Regions from separate parts of the Serratia sp. 25CWL12 genome, predicted to be linked through region 3. Evidence: predicted binding sites of a transcription regulator. Region 3 holds the regulator's gene; each other region holds the start of a gene.
The links. The regulator ArgR, encoded in region 3, controls arginine synthesis, uptake and breakdown. The targets are predictions, from matches to a motif close to ANTGAATAAAAATACANT.
Positions count from the first base shown of each region.

Region 1 (8,302 bases), 100 kb from region 3:
AAGATCAGCAGGCATTGGATGATCTGGAGTGGATCAAGCAGGCCATCACTGCAGTGCGTAATATCCGTGCTGAAATGAATATCGCGCCAAGTAAACCGCTGGAAGTGCTGCTGCGCAATGCCAATGGTGATGCCCAGCGTCGCGTGTTGGAAAACCAGAGTTTTATTGAAAAACTGGCACGCTTGAGTGCGCTTACGCTGTTACCAGCGGGTGAAAAAGGCCCGGTTTCGGTGACTAAATTGGTGGAAGGTGCTGAGCTGTTGATCCCCATGGCGGGCTTTATCGATAAGGACGCAGAAATTGCGCGCCTGACGAAAGAGATGGCTAAACTGGATGCGGAAATTACCTCGATTGAAGGCAAACTGTCTAATGAGGGCTTTGTTGCTCGTGCGCCAGAAGCGGTGGTCGCCAAGGAACGTGAGCGTCTGGCCGCTTGTCAGCAAGGTAAGGTGAAGCTGCAGGAGCAGCAAGCGACGATTGCCGCGCTGTAATCAGCGCGGGTAAGTTGCACCAAAGCTAGTCGATATCAAAAACAGGTAACACAAAAACAGCGGCAAACCACCGCTGTTTTTGCTTTCCGGTTGCCGCTTGATTGAGGGAGGGAGTCTATGACAGCATTGATACGCATGATCACGGTTGAAGATAACGCTGTGATTGCCGATGTTATTCGTACCGTTTCAGCCGAACATGGCCTGACGGCAGATAAAGGCTATGCCGTTGCCGATCCGATTCTGGATACACTATTTCAGTTCTATAGCCAACCACGCAGCGCCTATTGGGTGGTGGAGCTGGAGGGCCAAGTGGTGGGGGGCGGTGGGGTCGCGCCATTACAAGGGGGCGATCCGGTTATCTGTGAATTACAGAAGATGTATTTCCTGCCGATAGTCCGTGGCAAAGGCTTGGCGAAACGTTTAGCCCTTCAGGCGTTGGATTTTGCCCGCCAGCAAGGGTTCCAGCGTTGTTATTTAGAGACCACCGCGACCCTACAGAGTGCGATAGACCTGTATCAGCATCTTGGTTTTGAGCTTATCGAGTGCGCTATGGGCGATACTGGCCACGGTGATTGCGAAGTAGCGATGCTAAAAACACTGTGAACCTGGCAAGACCCGAGCAACTTGCAGTATGACGGGTATTGCCAGGATAATCAGCAGGTTGGCACCCCGCTGTGGAAACGGAACTCCGTATCTGGTGACTGGATTAACTGAGCTTCAATACGGCCAAAATAATCCACCCGTTCGCTAATATCACCCCCCGCCACCTGCTGCGCCAGCGTCAGGTAATCTTGATAATGGCGCGCCTCAGAGCGTAGTAGTGAAACATAGAACCGGTTCAATTCATCATCCAGAAACGGCGCCAGTTTGGCAAAACGCTCACAGGATCGCGCTTCGATATAAGCCCCGCAGATCAGTTTATCGATCAAGGTGGCCGGGTCATGGGTACGTACCTCGCGGATCATCCCTTTGGCATAGCGGCTGGCGGTGATCTTTTTATACGGGATCTGCCGTATCCGCATGATTTCCAACACTTGCGAGAAATGATGAAGTTCTTCTTTAATCAGTAAGACCATCTTTTCCAGCAAATCAGCGCCATAGGCGGTGTCGTTTTTCGGCAAGATCTTTTTGGTGAGCGTACTTTGCTGGAACAGGACTTCCGGCACGGCTTGCTCTTCATGCACAAACGCCTCATAGGGCTTAAGCAGAGCCAGCAAAGCCTCACCGCTCTGTTTATCGGCTACATAGCGGCGGATCAGCCACATACCCGTTTGCGCGGCTTTTAGCTCACAAACCAGGTGGTCGGTCAGTAGCAGTGGCAAGTTTTCCGAGCGGCGTGCAATTGCTATCCAGCTATCTGGTGTTTCACAGTGCAGGAAGTTGAGAATAGGGGATAAGAGTGATGCGGTGTTCATGGTATCCAGTGGTAACCGGGCCGGTAGCTATCTAACGGCCCGTCATATTTAATTATTAATTAATGGCGTTTGCCGTCGTCGTCTTCGTCAATAAAGTCGCCGTCTTCGTCATCACCCTCTTCACCATTAGGGTCTTCATAATAGGTGCCCCAACCGTCGTAGTGGACACCATGTTTTTCTGCCAGGGTGATCAATTGTTCTACCTGACTGTCGATCAATTCGGCATTCAGGGCAACTTCACTGATCACATCACAGCACATAACCAGGTTGCCATCTTCCACTTCCAGCTCTTCAGCGTCGGTCACTTCGTAACCCAGTTTAAAAGCTTCAACGGCCGCTTGTTCCAAAACTTCAAACTTTTCAGCAGAGAAATGGTGCTCAATGGTGTAGAGCGCATCCGGATCACTGCCGTCTTCCAGCAGTTCTTCGATGATCAGGCGGGTTTCTTCGCGTTGTTCTTCCAGCAGTTCACGGTTTGCCATGTCTCTATCCTCAATAAAATGGCTTTATCTCTTCTATTTTCACATACCGTTGCCACTGCTGCCATGGTAAAGATAAAAGATTTCTTTATCAGGGTTGAATTTGAATATTCATTCATATATCGTGAATTTTAATTCAAACAAAAATAAGGATAGATGGAGATGAGCCAAATGAACCCGTTCTATAATCGGCACTTTTTGAGGTTAATGGATTTTACCCCCAGTGAGATCCAGTCCCTGCTGCAACTGGCGGCTAACTTGAAGCAGGCCAAGAAGCAAGGCCAGGAAATGCAACATCTTCAGGGTAAAAACATTGCGCTCATCTTCGAAAAAGACTCAACCCGTACCCGATGCTCTTTCGAAGTTGCCGCATTCGACCAAGGGGCTCAGGTCACCTATCTTGGCCCAAGCGGTAGTCAAATCGGCCATAAAGAATCAATGAAAGACACGGCGCGTGTCCTTGGCCGCCTGTACGACGGTATTCAATATCGTGGTTTTGGTCAGCATCTGGTGGACACACTGGCAGAATATGCCGGGGTACCGGTATGGAATGGCCTGACTAACGAGTTCCACCCGACCCAGTTGCTGGCGGATTTACTGACCATGATTGAGCATCTGCCGGGTAAGAACTTGAGTGAAATGAAACTGGCCTATATGGGGGATGCCCATAACAATATGGGTAATACGCTGCTGGAAGCAGCGGCACTGGTGGGGTTGGATCTGCGTTTGGTGGCACCGAAGGCCTGCTGGCCACAGGCGCAACTGGTGGCTGAATGTCAGGCGCTGGCGCAGCAGACCGGCGGGAAAATTACCCTGACAGAGAATGTTGCCGAAGGGGTACAAGGTGCCGACTTCCTCTATACCGACGTTTGGGTTTCTATGGGGGAGCCCAAAGAGGTCTGGCAGGAACGAATTGCCCAGTTGCTGCCTTATCAGGTGAATATGGCGATGGTTAAACTGACCGGTAACCCACAGGTGAAATTTCTCCATTGCCTACCATCCTTTCACGATGACCAAACCACCTTGGGTAAACAGATGGCACAACAGTATGGCTTGTCTGGGGGCATGGAAGTGACTAACGAGGTGTTCGAGTCCCCGCATAGTGTGGTATTTGATCAGGCAGAAAATCGCCTGCATACCATCAAGGCGGTGATGGTCGCGACATTAAGTAGCAACGCCCAGTAAATTAAGTGCTATACCCAAAATAATTCGAGTTGCATGTAGGCGGCAAGTCTGAGAGTCGCCAGGAGCATAGCCCACTATGTGACTGGTGCGAACGGACGCAGCCAACACCCATGCAGCTTGAAGTATGACGAGTATATAGGGGCGAAACCTGCCCCTATAGGCTAGCCCTCCCGATATTCTCTTTAATAAACCTGCACACTTTACCCACCAAATTGATTGAATCTGGCTATAGTTCTTTTGGCTATATGAAATAACAGATTAACCTTTGCTTGCGGCTGTGCAACGTTCTACCGTGACCCTCTGACGGTGAAAATACCGTACAAAAACAAATGCTAATTGCTCATTTTCGGTTTAATGTTCGAGTCAAAGTGACCCAAGTTCATTTAAGTTGCCATTCCCCCTGCGCAGCTTGAATTACGGACAGGGATAAAGGAATATTCTCATGAAAAACAAAGTATTGTCGCTTTTTATTCTTGCTGCTCTCTCCAGCACTGCATGGGCCGCTACGCCACCGAATACGTTGGTGGTAGTGCAGTCATTAGAGGATATCGTTAGCTTGGATCCGGCAGAAGCCAATGAACTGTCCAGTATCCAAACCGTACCCAGTCTCTATCAGCGTTTAGTGCAAGCTGATCGTGATAACCCGGCCAAGGTGATCCCCGTATTGGCGGAAAGCTGGCAGGATGATGCGGCGGCTAAAACCTTAACCATCAAACTGCGTCCGCAGGCCACTTTCTCTTCTGGCAACCCATTGACGGCGGATGATGTCATTTTCTCTTATACCCGCGCGGTGAAAATGAATAAATCACCAGCGTTTATCCTCAATGTGCTCGGTTGGCAGCCCGAGAATATTGAACAACAATTGAAGAAGGTTGATGATCATACCGTGCAGTTGAGTTGGACGGCGGATGTCAGCCCGGCGGTCGCGTTGAATATTCTCTCTACCCCCATTGCCTCCATTGTCGATAGCAAAGTGGTGCAAGCCAATGTGAAAGGGGATGATCTCGGTAATACTTGGTTGAAATTGCACTCTGCTGGCAGCGGCCCGTTTAAAATGCGCGTTTATCAGCCCCATCAAGCCATTGTGCTGGATGCCAACCTTACTTCTCCCGGTGATAAGCCGTTACTCCAGAACATCATTATCAAGAATGTGTCTGACCCGAGTGCGCGCCGTCTGTTGATCCAACAAGGGGATGCTGACATCGCTCGCGAGCTGGGCCCAGACCAGACCAGTGCGTTGAAAAAACAGCCTGGCGTGCAAGTGTTGGAAATTCCGTCTGCTGAACAGAACTATTTGGTGTTTAATACCGCCAACCAGGCCAACCCGCTGTTGAACAACCCTGCTTTCTGGGAGGCCGCACGCTATTTGGTGGATTATCAAGGCATCACCCAGGATCTGCTAAAAGGGCAATATTTTATTCACCAAAGCTTCCTGCCTGTGGGCCTGCCAGGGGCATTGGAAGATAAGCCCTTCAGTTTTGATCCGGCCAAAGCCAAGGCTATCTTGGAAAAAGCCGGCATCACCAATGCGACTCTGACCCTGGATGTAGAAAATAAGCCTCCGTTTATCACCATTGCTCAGTCGCTGCAGGCCAGTTTTGCCCAAGGTGGGGTGAAACTTGAGCTATTGCCTGCGGCGGGCAGCCAGGTCTATGCTCGTGTCCGTGCCAAACAGCATCAAGCGGCAATCCGTCTGTGGATCCCCGATTATTTCGATGCCCATTCCAATGCCAGCACCTTCGCGTATAACGATGGCAAAAGCAGCACCGTCGCCGGGCTCAATGGCTGGCAGATCCCTGAGCTGAATAAACAGACGCTGGAAGCGGTGGCAGAGGCTGATCCGGCTAAGCGTGCGGCACGTTATACTGCCCTGCAGCAGGCGTTACAGCAAAGTTCGCCCTATGTGTTTATCGATCAGGCTAAAACGCAGGTGGTGCTGCGTGATAACGTGAAAGGCTATCAACAAGGACTAAATGCAGATATGGTCTATTATGACCGTGTTAGTAAATAATCAGGATAACCATGTCGGTAGGGATAAAATTCACGCCGGGAAATATTGCCCGGCGTCGTCTTAAGGGATTGTCGCAGGGTCTGTTCACACTGGTACTGACCCTGTTCGGCCTATTATTGATTACCTTTTTGCTTTCTGCGTTGTCGCCGGTTGATCGGGTCTTGCAGATTGTTGGTGATCATGCCAGCGCTGCAACTTATGAGCAGGTTAAACAACAGCTTGGCCTCGATCGCTCTTTACCGGTGCAGTTTTGGCACTATCTACAGCGGCTCGCCCAGGGTGATCTGGGTAATGTCAGTGCTACGGGGCAACCCGTGTTGCAGGAATTGCTGCGCGTGTTTCCTGCAACGTTGGAACTCGCCACTTTGTCGCTGGTGGTCGGTGCGACCTTAGGGGTGCTGTTGGGCGTGTTGTGTGCACGTTTTGTCGGTAGCAAGCTGGATATTACTGTGCGCTTGATGACCTTGTTGGGTAACTCGGTGCCTATCTTCTGGTTGGGTTTGCTGATGTTGCTACTGTTCTATGCCAAGTTGCAATGGAGCCCTGGGCCCGGGCGGCTGGATGATATTTACCAATACAGTGTCGAGGCCAAGACCGGTTTTGCGCTGATCGACACCTGGCTTTCTGGCGATATGGGGGCGTTACGCAATGCACTGGCACATTTGGTGTTACCGGTCTGTTTGTTGGGGTATTACTCGCTGGCCAGTATCACCCGCCTGACCCGTTCCGCCTGCCTGAGTGAGCTGAATAAAGAGTATGTGACACTGGCCCGTGCCAAAGGCGCCAGCGAGATGCGTATTATGTTCCACCACGTGTTGCCCAATATCAGTGGCACACTGCTGACGGTGATTGCGCTGGCTTACACCGGCATGTTGGAAGGTGCCGTGCTGACTGAAACGGTGTTTTCCTGGCCCGGCATTGGCCGTTACCTGACGATTGCGCTGTTAGCGGGTGACACCACGACCATCATGGGGGGGACACTGCTGATCGGTTTATGCTTTGTCATTATTAATAATCTCACCGATCTACTGGTGCGTTTGCTTGATCCCCGGGTAGGTTGAGATGGCGATGACATTACTTAAACGTTCACCGTCCGCCACCTGTGGTACGGTTATCCTGCTCTTACTGCTACTGATTGCGCTATTTGCGCCTTGGTTGGCACCGGTTGATCCCAACTGGCAACAGGCCGCTAACCGTTTGTTGCCGCCGGGAGCCGGTCACTGGCTGGGTACCGACAGTTATGGCCGTGATGTGCTTTCCCGCCTGATCTACGGTACCCGCCCGATGTTGGGGTTGGTATTACTGGTCACGGTGATCACGCTGCCCCTTGGCCTGCTGGTGGGCGTGCTTTCTGGTTACTATGGGGGTTGGTTGGAGCGCGTATTGATGCGTTTTACCGATATCACCATGTCGATGCCACGGCTGATTCTGGCTTTTGCCTTTGTCGCTATGCTCGGGCCTGGTTTGGTTAACGGCGCATTGGCACTGGCACTCACTACCTGGCCTGCCTATGCCCGCCAGGCACGAAGCGAGATCCAATTATTGCGGCGCAGCGACTATCTGGCGGCGGCTGAGATGATGGGGATTCGTGGTCCCCGCCTGTTGTGGGGGCATATTTTGCCAATGTGCCTGCCCTCTGCCATTGTCCGGTTAGCACTGGATCTGGCCGGGGTCATTCTGGCGGCGGCCGGCTTGGGGTTTCTGGGCTTGGGCGCGCGCCCACCGATGGCCGAGTGGGGCTCGATGGTGGCAGAAGGGATGCCCGTTATTTTTGATCAATGGTGGATCGCGGCGATCCCCGGTTGCGCGATCCTGGTAAGCAGCCTGGCATTTAACCTGTTGGGCGATGGCCTACGTGACTTACTGGATCCGCATCATGACTGAGCCTTTGATATCCGCACATAATCTGAGTATTGCGTTTAATGGTCATCAGGTGGTGGATAACCTTTCCATGCATATTGGGCGCGAGAAAGTCGCGTTGGTTGGCGAGTCTGGGTCAGGTAAATCAATGACCGCCCGAGCGCTGATGGGCTTGGTGCGTAAACCCGGAATCGTGACGGCGGATAGGCTGAGCTACTGCCAGACCGATCTGCTGACGTTACCACCGCGCCAATGGAGCCAGATACGTGGCGCAGAAATTGCCATGGTGCTGCAAGACCCGCGCTATGCCTTGAACCCGGTACGCAAAATTGGCAAACAGATTACCGAGTCTCTCATCTTGCATAATGCCCTGTCCCGGGCCGATCGCTATGAGCGGGTGTTGAACTCGCTGGCGGCGGTGGGTTTACCAGAGAGTGCTTATCACAGTTATCCCGCTCAGCTTTCAGGTGGGATGGGGCAGCGTGCGATGTTGGCGATTGCGTTGGTTAACGATCCGCAACTGCTGATTGCAGATGAGCCGACTTCGGCGTTGGATGCCCGGTTGCGCGAGCAGATCCTCGATCTGATTGTTGAACAGGCTACCAGACGTAATATGGGGCTGTTGCTGATCAGCCACGATTTGTCGCTGGTGGCGGCACGTTGTGACCGGGTGTTGGTGATGTACCAAGGCCGGTTGGTGGATCAGGGGATCGCGGCCAACCTGCCGCTGGCGACACATCCGTACACGCGTACATTGTGGGCCTGTCGCCCCAGTGCCGCGACTTACGGTCATGATTTACCGGTATTGGATCGTAGTATCGACTTTGCCCGGAGCGAATATGGCACTGATTGAGATTGAGA
Region 1 is NZ_CM147698.1:3,554,975-3,563,276, reverse strand. Features, by position in the region: gene ACX9GV_RS15370 (valine--tRNA ligase) at 1-491, shown strand, start outside; gene ACX9GV_RS15365 (GNAT family N-acetyltransferase) at 621-1,094, shown strand; gene miaE (tRNA isopentenyl-2-thiomethyl-A-37 hydroxylase MiaE) at 1,145-1,906, opposite strand; gene rraB (ribonuclease E inhibitor RraB) at 1,966-2,388, opposite strand; gene argF (ornithine carbamoyltransferase) at 2,548-3,570, shown strand; gene ACX9GV_RS15345 (ABC transporter substrate-binding protein) at 4,013-5,581, shown strand; gene ACX9GV_RS15340 (ABC transporter permease) at 5,593-6,642, shown strand; gene ACX9GV_RS15335 (ABC transporter permease) at 6,650-7,465, shown strand; gene ACX9GV_RS15330 (ABC transporter ATP-binding protein) at 7,458-8,294, shown strand; gene ACX9GV_RS15325 (ABC transporter ATP-binding protein) at 8,281-8,302, shown strand, end outside.
Region 1: argF (ornithine carbamoyltransferase) is a predicted target of ArgR. The motif match lies at 2,509-2,526, and genes of this name have one in related genera.

Region 2 (8,302 bases), 1.7 Mb from region 3:
GGGCGGAAGAAGAACGTCTGGCCGAAGACTTGCGGTTACTGTATGTGGCGCTAACCCGTTCGGTTTATCACTGTAGCATCGGTCTCGCCCCACTCTTTCTGGGGATGCGTAAGAAGCAAGGTGAGACGGATTTGCACCGTAGCGCCCTGGGTTATCTGTTACAGGCTGGGCAAGCGGGTGATGCAGCCTACCTTAAAGCGTGTTTACAGCAGTTGTCAGCCAAGGAGATGGCCTTTGCATGGGTGGATACGCCAGATGAACATCTCTGGCAGCCACAACAGACTACGGTCACTGAGTTAGTAGCCAGGCAGTTCTCACGGCAATATCAAGATTCATGGCGTGTCACCAGCTATACCGGGTTGCAGCAGCATGGTTCGAGTCGCGTACTGGAGTTGTTACCGCGCCTGGATATTGAGGCTATTGGCGAGCAATCGGTAGAGAGTGTCACCACCCTGACCCCCCATACTTTTCCACGCGGCGCAGCACCCGGAACGTTTCTGCATAGTTTGTTTGAAGAATGGGATTTCACTCAACCGTTAGATCAAGCGTGGTTACTGGAACAAGTGCAGAAACAGGGCGTAGAGCCGCATTGGTTACCGGTTTTGTATCACTGGATGCAAGGGGTGCTCAATACGCCGCTTAATCACAGCGGGGTGATGCTTTCAGCGCTACCTGCTGGGGCCCGACAGGCGGAGTTACAGTTTTATTTGCCGATTAATCGGCTGTTGCAGGCGAGCGAGTTAGATAAGCTGATAAAACGCTATGATGCGCTGTCTGCCCATTGCCCGGAACTCAATTTCCAACAGGTGCAAGGGATGCTGAAAGGCTTTATTGACCTGGTGTTCTGCTGGCAAGGGAAATACTACTTGCTGGATTACAAATCCAACTGGTTGGGCGATAACAGTGGCGCTTATACCCAGCAAGCCATGGAGCAGGCGATGGTTCAACACCGCTACGACCTGCAATATCAACTCTATACCTTGGCGCTGCATCGTTATTTGCGCCATCGTCTGGTGGATTACGATTATGAGCACCATTTCGGCGGGGTGATTTATCTATTTCTACGCGGCGTGGATAGCGAACAGGTTGGCAACGGTATCTTTACTTGCCGCCCGCCACTGGCGTTAGTCGAAGGGATGGATAGCCTGTTTAGTGGTGAACCCCTGGCCCTTGAGGTGGAGCAATGATCAATATCCTGAATCAGGCATTGGCGTTGGGGGTGTTGCGCCCGTTAGATGTGCAATTTGCCCAGGTGGTGGCCAGCGAAGATCAACCCGCACTGCTGCTGGCTGCCGCTTGCTTGAGTGCAGATGCCGGGGCAGGGCATGTCTGTTTGTTGCTCGAGCAACTGTTACCGGAAAATTTGTTCCATGGCCGTCAACCCGAGTTGGCATTGGCTGCCTGGCAAGCCTGTGGGCAACCGGATCTGGCTGGTTGGCAACAGTGCTTACTGGCAACGCCGGCAGTGAGTGATGGTAGTGCTGCGACCCCCATGGTGCTGCAACAACAACGGCTCTATTTGCAACGTATGTGGCAAAACGAGGGGGAGGTGGCGGCCTTTATCGGCGGTGAGAGTTCACCTCTGTTGATGGAGGAAGTGCCACTGCGCACCATCCTCGATCAACTGTTTGGCGAGACAACCGCTGAACCTGATTGGCAAAAAATTGCCGCAGCCGTTGCGGTAACACGGCGTATTGCGGTGATTTCTGGTGGACCTGGTACGGGGAAAACCACCACCGTCGCTAAATTGTTGGCGGCATTGGTCCAGTTGAACCACAGTGAGCACTTACGTATCCAGCTTGCGGCCCCGACGGGCAAAGCAGCGGCGCGCCTGACGGAGTCCTTGGGGCGTGCCAGCCAGCAGTTAAATTTAACCCCGGAACAACGGGCATTATTCCCGACAGAGGCGGCAACGTTACACCGTTTGCTGGGCGCTCAGCCAAATAGCCAGCGGATGCGTTACCACCGGGGTAACCCACTGCATCTGGATATCTTGGTGGTGGATGAAGCCTCAATGGTGGACTTACCGATGATGGCGCGCTTAATTGCTGCTTTACCCGCTAATGCGCGGGTGATTTTCCTGGGGGATCGTGATCAGTTAGCGTCTGTAGAGGCGGGGGCGGTGCTGGGAGATATCTGTCAATTTGCCGAGCAAGGTTATAGTGAGAGTCGCGCCGAGCAGTTGACGCGCTTGACCGGGTGCTCAATACCCCGGCAATGGGTAGGGGACGGGCCCTTGGTGCGTGATAGCCTGTGCTTACTGCGTAAGAGTTATCGGTTTGACGCCAACTCCGGTATTGGGCAGTTAGCGTTGGCGGTGAATGCCGGTGAGGCTAAGCGTGCTATGGCGGTGCTAAATAGCGGCTACGCTGATGTGTCTGCCTATCCATTGGTTGAAACTGAAGATTATCAACAGTTACTGGATACCTGTGTTGATGGTTATGGTGCTTATCTACGGCTGGTGGCTACCGGCGCCGGGGCTGCCACCATCCTGACCGCGTTCGGTGACTTTCAACTCTTGTGCGCGCTGAGAGAAGGGCCATTTGGCGTTGCTGGGTTGAATCAACGTATTGAAAGCGGCTTGCAGCGAGTGGGGCTGATCCAGCGTAATGCCGCGGCGGCAGGGCGTTGGTATCCAGGCCGTCCGGTGATGATTAGCCGAAACGATAGTGCCTTGGGATTATTCAATGGTGATATTGGTATCGCCTTGCCCGATGAAGAAGGCAACTTGCGGGTTTATTTCCCATTACCGGATGGTTCAATTAAATCGGTGCAGCCGAGCCGTTTGCCAGAGCACGAAACCGCCTATGCCATGACGGTACATAAATCCCAAGGCTCAGAGTTTGAACATACGGTACTGGTGTTACCCCCTGACTTTCTGCCGCTACTCACTCGCGAACTGTTGTATACCGCGATTACCCGTGCTCGTAAGCAGCTCTCGCTTTATGTTACCGATAAGGTGCTGATGGGGGCGATTCGCACCCCAACACAGCGCCGTAGTGGTTTGGCCGAACGGCTGCAATTGGTAATCAGTCCGTGATTTTGGTTAATGGTCAATTTGTTTGGATAAATCGGTCAGGGGTCTGCCTGACTAATATCCACAAAAGCCAGTTTGATTTTGAATAACGCTATAATGGTTAATTTTTATAAAACAACTCATTAATTTCGCTTTATCTCGGACTATGATTAAAAATCAGCAGACGACATGAGTGTTGAAGGGTGTACGGTGGTTGACGCCATTGAAGGCGCTGAACGCAGCTACGGCGCATAGGCAAAATCGCCATGGATGGCGATTTTAGGCGAGACAGACACGGATGTCTGTAGCAGCCGGCCGTGATGTGCCATAGCGTAGTGAAGGTAGTCGCGCAGCGACCGCCTGAGTTGGCGAAGGCGCGGGTTATCAGGGGCCACGCCTTTGGCCCCTGATTCGGTCGCAGGTGCAATCAATTCATAGTATGGAAAATATAAAGCGACCGAAACTTGCCACGATACAAGCAAGATAATAATTTTTTCCTACTAGATTGCCATTTTTATGCATTTTTCTTAAAGAAGATGTTAGGGGAGCGCCCCGGTCAGGAATCAATTTGAAGGCAGCTGGCAGGGGGCTAACCCCTGCAGCTTGAATGATGACGAGTATAAACAGTCAGAGATTCGCCAACAGGATCTTGGAGCGACGTTGGTAGTTGTACAACGCCTGCTTTTTCATCGGCAATACGTCTACTTCTGCCGGGGTGAAGCCCCGTTCCTGGAACCAGTGAATACTGCGGGTCGTGAGCACAAACAGTTTCTGCAGCCCCATTTGACGCGCCTGGCTTTCTACCCGTTGCAGCAGCATTTCACCGCGTGATGAACTGCGGTAATCCGGGTGTACCGCAACACAGGCCATTTCACCGATCTTCTCTTCCGGGAAGGGGTAGAGTGCCGCACAGGCAATAGTCAGGTTATCCCGCTCGATAATGGTAAATTTGTCGATTTCCATCTCCAGTTGTTCCCGCGAGCGGCGTACCAGGATCCCTTGCTGCTCCAGTGGGCGGATAAGCTCCAGTATGCCGCCAATATCATTGATGGTCGCATTGCGCACCTGTTCGGCACTCTCCATCACTATCTGGGTGCCGATGCCATCCCGTGAGAATAGCTCTTGCAGCAAGGCTCCATCTTCCTGGTAGCTGATCAAATGGCAACGGCGTACACCGCTACTGCAGGCTTTGACTGCACCGCGCAGGAAACGTACCGTACCGGAGTAGTAATCGCCAGATTCTTCCAGTTGTTCAATGCGTTTTTGCGCATCGTTAGGGAACAATTCGGAGATAATATTCCCTTGCTTATCCGTCACCCCTTGTGAAGAGCAAAAGCCGATCATTTTTTCCGCCTGCAATTTGATCGCCAACTGTGTAGCGACTTCTTCGGAGGTCAGGTTAAAACTTTCGCCAGTGACTGATACCGCGACAGGGCCAATCAAGACAATGGCGTTGCTGTCTAACTGACGGTGGATTGCTTCCTGGTCAATGCGGCGGATACGGCCACTGTGGCAGTAATCTACGCCATCATCCACCCCCAACGGTTGGGCAATGACAAAGTTACCGCTGACGACATTGATATGCGCCCCTTGCAATGGGGTATTGTTGAGGCTCATTGAGAGCCGTGCCGTGATATCCAGCTGTAACAAGCCAGCAGCCTGTTTGACCAACTCTAAGGCTTGAGCGTCAGTCACACGGACATGTTTATGATAAATGGGCTCACAATGATGTAGGGCCAGATTGCTATCGATCTGTGGGCGTGCGCCATAGACCACCACCAGACGGATCCCCAAACTATGTAATAACCCAATATCATTGACGATACTGGTGAAGTTTTCATGCTCAATGGCTTCCCCACCGAGCATGATGACAAACGTTTTGCCACGGTGAGCGTTGATATAGGGAACTGAGTGACGGAATCCTTGGACCAGCTCTGTGCTACGTTCCTTCACGACAAAACCTCTTTGCATATTTATACGGTATTTTTGTATTTTTATTCTTTTATGGCGTAAATGGCAAGAGGGAAATAATCTGAAACTGCCCGTTAGGTGAGTGATCTGGCGGTTGTTATTCAGGTTTTGGCGCATTTATTTGCTTTACCTGCTTGAGAATAACGCGAATTATTCAGCACAATAGATGAGTAAATTGAAAACCATTAAAGATGACAGGGTTGTCGAGATTAGTTAAAGTTTTGCAATTATGCTTGTTTTTCTATCGGTTATAGCAAATTTTATACGGGTTATAGATAAAAACCCTATAGCTTGAAGAGTGACGGGTAAAAATTTTTACTATTGCTGGAGCCACATGCCTAACGCTAACCACCATCAGACTCGTCGTCGTCTTTTACAAGGAGTAGCCGCAACTTGGTTGCTGAGTGTGAGCCGCATTGGCTTCGCTGCTGCTGCTTCGGTGATTGCGGTCCGCATCTGGCCCTCCTCGACCTATACCCGGGTAACGCTGGAATCTAATATTCCATTGAAGTATCAGCAGTTTGCATTGGCTAATCCAGAGCGAATCGTCATTGACGTGGAAGGAGTGCATCTTAACTCGGTGCTTAAAGGTATCGCCGGGCAGGTACGCAAGGAAGACCCTTATTTGAAACAGGTGCGAGTGGGTCAGTTCGATAAAGATACCGTCAGATTGGTACTAGAACTCAAGCAACGTGTGAGTTCGCACCTGTTTACCCTGTCACCGGTTGCTGAGTATCGTAACCGCCTGGTTATGGATCTCTATCCTGCTAAAGCAAGCAGCGGTGAAGAGTACGACCCGTTGCTGGCATTACTGGAGGATTATAATAAAGGCGATGTGGAACGCTCATTACCAGCCCCGGCACAAACACCACAGGTGGGTAAGGCAGGGCGTGACAGGCCTATTGTGATCATGCTGGATCCTGGGCACGGTGGAGAAGATCCTGGTGCTATTGGTAGAAATAAAACCCGCGAAAAAGACATTGTGTTGCAAATTGCCCGCCGGTTGAGTGCGCTGATCAAGCGTGAACCCAATATGCAAGTCTTTATGACACGCAATGAAGATGTGTTTATTCCATTGAAAGTGCGGGTGGCTAAAGCACGCAAGCAACGGGCAGATCTGTTTGTTTCGATCCATGCGGATGCTTTTTCCAACCATAGTGCTCGGGGATCTTCCGTTTTTGCCCTATCCACCAAAGGCGCTACCAGTAATACCGCCAAGTTTCTGGCACAGACACAGAACGCCGCCGATGATATTGGTGGGGTAAGCAAAAGTGGTGATCGCTATCTTGATCACACCATGTTTGATCTACTGCAGACGGCGACCATCAATGACAGCCTGAAATTTGGCCGGGAAGTGCTGACTCGTATGGGGAAAATTAACCGTTTGCACAAGAACCGGGTCGATCAGGCGGGGTTTGCTGTGCTCAAAGCACCGGATATTCCTTCCATTCTGGTGGAAACCGCATTTATCAGTAACCCGGAAGAGGAGCGTAAACTGCGCACCAGTCAGTTTCAGCAGCAGATAGCCCAATCTATTTTGGCCGGAATCAAAGCCTATTTTGCCAATGGTGGCGCGCAGGCACGTGGTTGAGTATCAAGGGGGAAGATAAATGATAGATACAAAAAAACACCCGCTAAGGTGCTTGCTTGTACTGCTCAAGATTGGTTGCGGAGGCCGGATTTGAACCGACGACCTTCGGGTTATGAGCCCGACGAGCTACCAGGCTGCTCCACCCCGCGTCCGTCTTGATGCTGATATTATCACTACAACATTACTATGGTTAACAACAAGTTGTTAGATAGTAAGTTGGTTGCGGAGGCCGGATTTGAACCGACGACCTTCGGGTTATGAGCCCGACGAGCTACCAGGCTGCTCCACCCCGCGTCCGTATAATACCTGTTTTTTCATCGAATCCAATCTTTTATCTGTAATTATTACCACAGTATTGATTGGTTGCGGAGGCCGGATTTGAACCGACGACCTTCGGGTTATGAGCCCGACGAGCTACCAGGCTGCTCCACCCCGCGTCCGATGGATGCGCACTATACTCTCCGCACACTTTGTTGCAAACTCTTTTTACAGATAATTCATCGAAAGCTATCTTTGTGCTGAATTAGTCCACAAATTGTCTTTTTTTTCGCCATTAACATTTGGCGGGAAATTTTTAGCGCGAGAGATTCCTTTATTAATAGCTGTTTGTTATCGTTCAGCCAGTTTTATTCGGTGTGTTGCACGTCGCGGTGTAGTGATTAGCCAGTCTGCCGCGAAGCAAGCTCCAGAGGGAGCTAGGGCCGCCAACCGCGCTACACGAGAATGGTGACGGGTAGAAAACAGATCAGTCTGAGAGAGCGAATATAATGAAAGAACGTTGGTGTAAATACCTGCTGGGTGGGTTAGTGATTGCAGCACTGGCTGGTTGTTCGTCAAAGCCAACTGATCGTGGGCAACAGTATAAAGATGGTCATCTGAATCACTCGCTAGAGCTAGAGAGCCAGCCTAATGCCAGGGGGGTGCCGATCAACGGTAATGATTACTCTGAGCAACTGAAAAAGATTCAATCTTCGGCCCCTTCGCTGTTTACCCGTAATAACGCGACCTATCAGGCGGTGCAAAACTGGATGGCGGCGGGGGCAGACCCGAAAAAATTGAGTCAATTTGGTTTGAACACCTATCAGATGGGAGGCGTCGATAACTATGGTAACGTGCAGTTCACCGGTTATTACACCCCGGTGGTGCAGGCACGCCGTACCCAGCAAGGGGAGTTTCGTTACCCGTTATATCGTATGCCATCCAATGGTAAACGCCGGTTGCCTGATCGTGCAGCGATCTACTCCGGTGCCCTTGATCCTCGTTATATCATCGCTTACAGCAACTCGCTGATGGATAACTTTATGATGGAGGTTCAGGGCAGCGGTTATGTTGATTTTGGCGATGGTCAACCATTAGTATTCTTTGGTTATTCCGGTAAAAATGGCCATGCTTATCGTAGCATTGGCAAGGTGTTGATTGACCGTGGGGAAGTGGCCAAAGCCGATATGTCGATGCAGGCCATTCGTCAGTGGGCCGATACACACAGTGAAGCGGAAGTACGTCAACTATTAGAGCAGAACCCGTCATTCGTCTTTTTCCACCCCGAGGTGTTTGCACCGGTGAGAGGCGCGAGTGCCGTCCCCTTGGTGGCCAAAGCCTCTGTCGCTTCTGACCGTTCGTTGATCCCGGCTGGGACAACACTGTTGGCAGAAGTGCCGTTACTGGACAATAAAGGGAAATTCACCGGGAAATATGAAATGCGCTTGATGGTCGCTCTGGATGTC
Region 2 is NZ_CM147698.1:800,685-808,986, forward strand. Features, by position in the region: gene recB (exodeoxyribonuclease V subunit beta) at 1-1,187, shown strand, start outside; gene recD (exodeoxyribonuclease V subunit alpha) at 1,184-3,040, shown strand; gene argA (amino-acid N-acetyltransferase) at 3,644-4,987, opposite strand; gene amiC (N-acetylmuramoyl-L-alanine amidase AmiC) at 5,322-6,578, shown strand; tRNA gene ACX9GV_RS03490 (tRNA-Met) at 6,651-6,727, opposite strand; tRNA gene ACX9GV_RS03495 (tRNA-Met) at 6,796-6,872, opposite strand; tRNA gene ACX9GV_RS03500 (tRNA-Met) at 6,939-7,015, opposite strand; gene mltA (murein transglycosylase A) at 7,346-8,302, shown strand, end outside.
Region 2: argA (amino-acid N-acetyltransferase) is a predicted target of ArgR. The motif match lies at 5,002-5,019, and genes of this name have one in related genera.

Region 3 (8,302 bases):
CCGCCGGAACCTATTCCGGCGGCTTATATATTGTGAGCTGAACCAAGCAATCAGTTATTAATAAATTTTTCACCCAGCTCAATATCTTGGTGCAGGACGTCCAGCATGTCATTCAGCGCTTTTTGTTCAAAATCGCTCAGCAGTCCAATGTCTTTCCGTTCTGCAATGCCGTTGACGCCAAGCACTAGGGGTTGTGCAAAGAAACGTGCGTATTTGCCATCACCTTCAACATAGGCACATTCTACGATCCCCTTTTCACCACTCAAGGCGCGCACCAGCGAGAGGCCAAAACGTGCCGCAGCCTGCCCCATGGAGAGCGTAGCGGAGCCACCACCAGCCTTGGCTTCAACCACTTCGGTTCCCGCATTCTGAATGCGTTTGGTTAAATCTGCCACTTCCTGAGAACTAAAGCTGACGCCAGGGATCTGTGACAGTAGAGGCAGAATGGTGACACCAGAGTGGCCGCCAATCACTGCCACATTCAACTCTTCCGGCTGCTTACCTTTCAACTCTGCCACAAACGTATCAGAACGGATAACATCGAGCAAAGTTACCCCAAACAGCTTGTTTTTATCGTAAACACCGGCTTTTTTCATCACTTCAGCAGCAATAGCCACTGTGGTGTTGACCGGGTTGGTAATAATACCAATACAGGCTTTCGGGCAAGTTTTAGCCACTTGTTCCATCAGGTTACGTACTATCCCTGCATTAACATTGAACAGATCGGAACGATCCATTCCAGGTTTACGCGCGACACCCGCTGATATCAACACCACATCGGCTCCCTGTAACGCAGGGGTGGCATCTTCACCACTGAAACCTTTAATTTTAACTGCCGTTGGGATATGGCTTAAGTCAACAGCAACGCCTGGTGTAACGGGTGCTATGTCGTAAAGAGAGAGTTCAGAACCTGAAGGAAGTTGGGTCTTGAGTAGAAGGGCGAGGGCTTGGCCAATACCACCAGCAGCACCGAGAACTGCAACTTTCATCCTATACTCCTTTTATTATCTTAAATATATAAACGCCGTGAATTCTTTGGCCCGGGACCTTAATTTATTACTCCTTTTAAAACAACCCATTAACAGCCTGTTTTAGATCTGGCGCAATAAAATGGTCTGCAGCGAGGCTATTTTAGATTAAATGCCCGATGCATTGAGGGCATAGCGCACAATAATCAAAAATAACATGCATTATTTTACAATTAAGTTAACCGCTGTTCACATTACACCCTTACGTAACATAATAACAACATCATTTTAATCATATTACTGCGCCCCCCAGACGTGTTGCTTCTCATTGGAACAGCCTATTCATGAGATAAATATCTTACTAAGGTTGCCTCCTTTCTTCGTCCTCGGTGTATTACTGTTGGTCACCACTACATCAAGTTTGCATAAAAATTCATTTATATGCATAATCAAAACGTCTCCCTCCACATTTCACGGTGTAAAATGCGTAATCCTGCAAAACAGGAAGACCTGACCAAAGCGTTTAAAGCGTTATTGAAAGAAGAAAAGTTCAGTTCACAAGGTGAAATCGTTTTAGCGCTGCAGGAAGAAGGCTTCGAGAATATTAACCAGTCAAAAGTGTCCCGTATGTTAACCAAGTTCGGGGCGGTGCGTACACGTAATGCAAAAATGGAAATGGTGTACTGCCTACCTGCTGAACTCGGTGTCCCCACCACCACCAGTCCGCTAAAAAACCTGGTGCTGGATATCGACCATAATGATGCCATGGTAGTGATTCGTACCAGTCCAGGCGCGGCACAATTGATTGCTCGTTTGTTAGATTCACTGGGGAAAGCAGAAGGGATTCTGGGAACCATTGCAGGTGACGACACTATTTTCATCACTCCTGCCAGCACCTTTACAGCACTTCAGCTCCATGAGGCCATTTTGATGCTGTTCGAGCAGGAGCTTTAGTGCACCCGTCGCCATTCAAACTGCAGGGTTGTTGGTTTCATGACGCGCCCCATCCTTGGGGCTAGACCGAACCCGATCAGCACAAGTGTTTTATTAAACCTGTTTTGTCAAACCACCGGGCTATTTTGAGTGTCCATCGATGAAATCAGTCGTTCTCTTGTGACTCTGCTTTATTAGCCAGCGCCGATAACAGTTTGTCATGAATACCGCCAAAGCCGCCATTGCTCATCACCAAAACATGGTCACCTGGCAGCGCCGTTTTGATGATCATCTCCAGCAACGTATCAAGGTCAGCACTCCAATGCGCTGGCTGCACACAGGCCTCTGCCACCTCTGCGATTTGCCATGGAATATGATGAGGCTGAAACAGGAACACTTCATCAGCACGCCCTAAAGAAGGTGCCAAGTCATTTTTGCTGATCCCCATCTTCATGGTGTTTGAACGGGGTTCCAGTACAGCAAGAATACGTGCCGTTCCGCCCACTTTGCCACGCAAAGCCGCCAACGTGGCCAGAATAGCCGTTGGATGATGAGCAAAGTCATCATAAACCGTGACACCAGCCGCCTCTCCACGCAACTCCAAACGACGGCGGGCATTAATAAAATCACCCAACGCCTGGCAAGCATCAGCCGGTTGCACACCAATATGGCGCGTAGCAGCAATCGCCATCAGACCATTATGCATGTTGTGCTCACCCACCAACGACCAGTTAACCTCTCCCACTTTCTCACCATCGAGGTATACCGCGTAGTGGCTAGCATCCGCTGTCAGCTTCTGCGCACGCCAACTTCCTTCATCGCCGACCCACTCCTGTTCACTCCAACAGCCCATCGCCATCACTTGTTTCAGCTGTATGTCGTTCTCCGGCAGAATAATTTTGCCCTTGCCCGGCACCAAGCGCACCAGATGGTGGAACTGTTTCTGGATCGCTTTCAGATCATCAAAGATATCCGCATGGTCGAACTCAAGGTTGTTCATGATCAGCGTTCGTGGGCTGTAGTGGACAAACTTGGAACGCTTATCGAAGAAGGCACAATCGTATTCATCAGCTTCAATAACAAAGAACGGGCTACCACCGAGGCGCGCAGAAACATCAAAATTACCCGGCACACCCCCAATCACAAAACCCGGCTGGTAACCACAAGCTTCCAGGATCCAGGTTGCCATCCCTGCAGTGGTGGTTTTACCGTGTGTACCTGCCACGGCCAACACCCAGCGATCACGCAATACATGATCATGTAACCACTGAGGACCCGACACATAAGGGATACCCTGTTCCAATACCGCTTCCACGCAAGGATTACCTCGACTCATCGCATTGCCGATGATCACCAAATCGGGTACTGGTATCAATTGAGCGGGGTCATACCCTTGTATCAGGTCAATTCCCTGGTTTTCCAGCAAGGTGCTCATTGGCGGATAAACGTTCGCATCTGAACCTGTCACGTCATGTCCAAGGGAACGAGCCAACATCGCCAGCCCGCCCATAAAGGTGCCACAGATCCCAAGAATATGTATGCGCATTAGCTTTCTCATTTAAGTGCATCGATTTAGTACTTATTCTAACCTTCAAAATCTCACAGAAGAAACGGATTTGCCTATGAATAATGGGTCACTTTGGACTACACTGCTAGCGAAAATGTTAGCAGTGAGCTAACAGGCCGCTATCCATCCGTAACCTCTGGGATTGTGTTATGAAAACGTTAGGCGAATTTATCGTCGAGAAACAACACGACTTCTCTCACGCTACTGGCGAACTATCTGCATTACTTTCCGCCATTAAGCTGGGTGCAAAAATCATTCACCGTGATATCAACAAAGCCGGTTTAGTTGATATTCTGGGAACCAATGGTATTTCAAACGTACAGGGTGAAGCTCAGATGAAGCTGGACCTGTTCGCCAATGAAAAACTCAAAGCCGCATTGAAGGCTCGCGGCGAAGTTGCGGGTATCGCTTCAGAAGAAGAGGACGAGATTGTTATTTTCGAAGGCGAACGCGCTGAGAATGCCAAATACGTCGTGTTGATGGATCCATTGGATGGCTCATCCAATATTGATGTCAACGTCTCAGTCGGAACCATATTCTCCATCTATCGCCGTATCACGCCATTGGGTATTCCTGTCACTGAAGCTGATTTCCTGCAACCGGGTAGCGCACAGGTTGCTGCTGGTTACGTGGTGTATGGTTCATCCACCATGTTGGTTTATACCACTGGCTGTGGCGTACATGCCTTTACCTATGATCCCTCTCTGGGGGTGTTCTGCCTCTCTCACGAGAAAGTCCACTTCCCAGAAACCGCCTGTATGTACTCCATCAACGAAGGTAATTACATCAAATTCCCTCTTGGAGTAAAAAAATACATTAAATACTGCCAGGAACAGGATGAGGCCACTCGGCGTCCTTATACCTCGCGCTATATCGGCTCATTAGTGGCTGACTTCCACCGCAACCTGCTGAAAGGCGGCATCTACATTTATCCAAGCACCGCCAGTCACCCAACCGGCAAACTCCGCTTGCTGTATGAATGCAACCCGATGGCCTTTCTGGCAGAACAGGCGGGCGGAAAAGCCACTGATGGTAAAAAACGCATTCTGGACATTGTGCCGGAACAATTACACCAGCGTGTGCCGTTCTTCGTCGGCACCAAGTCAATGGTGGAAGAAGCAGAGCGTTTTATTGCTGAGTTTCCTGACGAATAACCCCTACCGCCATCCATATTGCCCCCCTCAGCTGCAGGGGGAAGGTCTAGGGACGGACCTAGTACCCAGTTCGATCCCCCTAGAGCTTGATTAACTAAGACGATGCTTTATCACTGAATCCCTAGGTTCAGTGATGAAAAGGGCAGGAAATCATAAAAGAGTCCGCTATAATAGCGCGCACTCCCTTTCTGGTTTGATTAAAGGAAACCGACATGAGCTTGAATCTGGTCCCCGCTGGCAAAGACCTGCCAGAAGATATTTATGTAGTTATCGAAATCCCGGCTAACGCTGACCCGATCAAATATGAAATCGACAAGGAAACTGGCGCGCTGTTTGTTGACCGTTTCATGTCCACCGCCATGTTCTATCCCTGCAACTATGGCTATATCAACCATACTTTGTCACTGGATGGTGACCCAGTTGATGTGTTGGTACCGACACCTTACCCACTGCAACCCGGTTCTGTGATCCGTTGCCGTCCGGTCGGGGTGTTAAAAATGACCGATGAAGCCGGTGAAGATGCGAAGCTGGTTGCTGTACCACACAGCAAACTGACCAAAGAGTACGATCATGTGAAAGACGTGAACGACCTGCCAGAACTGCTGAAAGCACAGATTACCCACTTCTTTGAGCATTACAAAGATCTGGAAAAAGGCAAATGGGTGAAAGTAGAAGGTTGGGACGACGCCACTGCCGCTAAAGCTGAAATCATCGCCTCTTTCGAACGCGCCAAGAAATAATTCACCGCGCTTTGAAGATCACGACACCGCTCATCGAGCGGTGTCTTTTTTTGCTACTCATCAAGACGCGTTAACCAGTCACCGCTGTCAATCCGCGGAAACCCCTCAACACTGTGTTTATACAGGTAGATCCATGCACTACCATAAGGTGTTTGAATCAGTTCGCGCTGATAATCCTTGGTATTGCTTTTCAACTCATCCAACTCAGCCAAAATTGACGAGTTAATACGATACACCTCACAGTGTATTGTCCCCTCTCCAGGGATCGCCGCCGGGTAGTGGCCCAGATTATAAATCTGATAGCCCTCTAACTCATGTTCACCCAGCCATTGGGCATTGGTCATCCAATGGCTGTTTCCCTGCTTGCGTCGTAAACTGCCATAAACAATTATTCGCATAGCTCAAAACTCAAACTGATAAAGCACATCCAGTGCTTGGGCAAGACCAGATACCGCCTCCAGATACAATCTGGGCATCAAACGGTATCGCAACGTTAGCGTGGCCAATGAATCAAATATCCCCACCCCATATTTTACTTGTAGGCCAGGGAGAATATAGCCACTGACAACCACCTTGGAGCTGTCACCCACTCCCTCGGTATCAAGGGCTAAATTACTTACGCCAAACGCTTCTCCGATTTTACCCACAAGTTGACCACTTTGTGCAACCCCCATACCAATTAACATTGATGTCATGGCATTGCCATCAGCCCCACTACTGCTCAACCCCTGGCCGCGCAGCAGGTAAGACAAGGCTTCCTGTTGGGATAAAGTCGGGTCGGAAAAGACTTCCAGCCTTGGAGCATCCGCCATTCCCGTCACCCGCACCCCAGCGGTGACACCATCTTGCGTCGCATCTGGGTTACGGATTGCTTCAATATTCAGCATCGGTTGATCCGCTGGGCCAGAAAACAATAGTAGCCCTTTACGCACAAGGAGATCCTGGCCATAAGCGTGAAAACGACCTGACGGAATATTAATTTGACCATGCAGACCTAACCCGCGCGGATCCTGAACGACACGCAGATCACCACGCAAGCTGGCCTGCAGACCAAAGGCGTCCAGAGTAACATCGTTACCGACATGGATCATCAGATGGCTACTGATAGGGATCAACGCCGAAGCAGGTTGGATCGGTTGGAGCTGGTTATCAAGCATCACTTCATCAGATGAAATGCCTACCGCACTCTCCGGCAACTCCTGTACTGTAATCCTCGCCCATGGGATACCCACTGAACCATTAAGGGAGAGCAGTTGTGGCGTTGCTTCAAACTGTAAATCCGGTGAGACATCAATACGCACCATCGGTGGTATCGTCACACGTAGACGGTTGCCTTTGGCGGCAATACGCGCACGCCAGGCGGTGATATCCCGCCAGTCAGCATCCCCCGTCAGGTTCAGTTGGCCGTTGGTCGTCGCGAGCAGCCCTTCCAGGGTCGATGTCATGCCATTGAAGTTCAGCACCAGACGCCCTTCGGTCATATCAAACGGCATCCAGTGGCCGACAATAACCGCTTTCTCCAGTGCCAAGCGACCAAATACTAATGGATGCTGCGCACTACCGCCTAATTGCAGATTGGCGTTCAGCCTTCCCGTGGCTTTCTCACCCTGCACCAGAATTGGATTGAGCAGCGCCAGCGAGATATCGCTAATATTCACATTACCGCTGATCGCACGACGCACTTGTGGGTCAGTGACCTGAATGTTGCCATTTAACTGGCCATTATTGGTCAGCTTAATCAACCAGTCAGCTTGCGCCCGCCCCTGGTTCAAAGCGGCATTGAGGTTGATGGTGTCAAAAGCAATCGGCAACGCACTGCCTTGCAGTTGTTGCACCACTTTCACCCCGTTACCCACCAGTGAGACTCTCGCCTGGGGTAATGCCCCACCGGGTTGCCAACTCACCTCAGCCCGGCCACTAAACAGGCCGCTGAGTGCAGTGTCTGGCCCCAGGAAGGGTTTAAGCATCACCAAGTCAAAACGGTTAAGCACCACGCTGGCTTGGCCACTGGCACCCGCGTCAATGGTTCTTGGCACACAAAGCTCAGCATTCGGGTTAAGCCAACAATGTGGCCCGATGCTGATTCTCTGCTGCGTATGCAGGTAATCCAACGCGATAGCACGAGTCAGACGCCATTCCCCCACCGGGGTATCAAAATAGGTGTTATTCAGGTTACCGCGCCAGCGTTGCAGTTGACGGTCAAAACTCCCCTCCAGGGCCAATTGCCCAGAAACCGGCTTACCATCAATACTTAGCTGCAACCGATGCTGGCGTTCGCTTCCTCTGGCATCCAAGGTCAACTGGTTGATCTGCAGAGCATCTTGTTTCAGTTGTGTTACCCGGAGTGTCAATTGCCCCTGAACCTGTTCACCAGAGCGAATATCACTGTCCAGTTTCACCCGTTGAATATGCAGAGCCTGCCATTGCAAACCCTGTGCGGTCAGGTCTGTCAGCAGTTGCGGAGCCTGTAGATTGCCGCGTAGTCTCAACTGCCCAGTGATATTCCCCGCCAGCCCCGGCAAGGTACCATCAAGATGTTGTGCATCAAGTTTGCTATCCAGCAACCAGTTTTTTTCATCCAACTGGCCTTTGATGCTGAGGGTATTGCGCCCCAGAGCCAGGTCGATACTGGGGATAGACCACTGACCCGCCGCATTACCACGCAACGAACCCTGCGCCGATAGACGGTGTTGTTTCACATTGCCGTCCAGTTGCAACTCCGGCACCTGGAGTTGCCAACTACCACCGTGAACGCTACCACGGGTGGTTATTTTCCCTTCTAGACGAGCAGGCCAGTCAGGCCATTGCCTGGCGGTATTAATGCCTGTTAGCGTTAATTGTGAGGTCCAACTGATAGCCTGACGCCAGTCAACCAGAGCAGTAAGGTCAGCATGTCCCTCCAGTGCGGCCAAACGCAAACGATCCAGGTTGAATTGCTCA
Region 3 is NZ_CM147698.1:3,659,119-3,667,420, forward strand. Features, by position in the region: gene mdh (malate dehydrogenase) at 51-989, opposite strand; gene argR (transcriptional regulator ArgR) at 1,452-1,922, shown strand; gene mpl (UDP-N-acetylmuramate:L-alanyl-gamma-D-glutamyl-meso-diaminopimelate ligase) at 2,068-3,447, opposite strand; gene fbp (class 1 fructose-bisphosphatase) at 3,618-4,622, shown strand; gene ppa (inorganic diphosphatase) at 4,835-5,362, shown strand; gene ACX9GV_RS15865 (gamma-glutamylcyclotransferase family protein) at 5,416-5,760, opposite strand; gene tamB (autotransporter assembly complex protein TamB) at 5,764-8,302, opposite strand, start outside.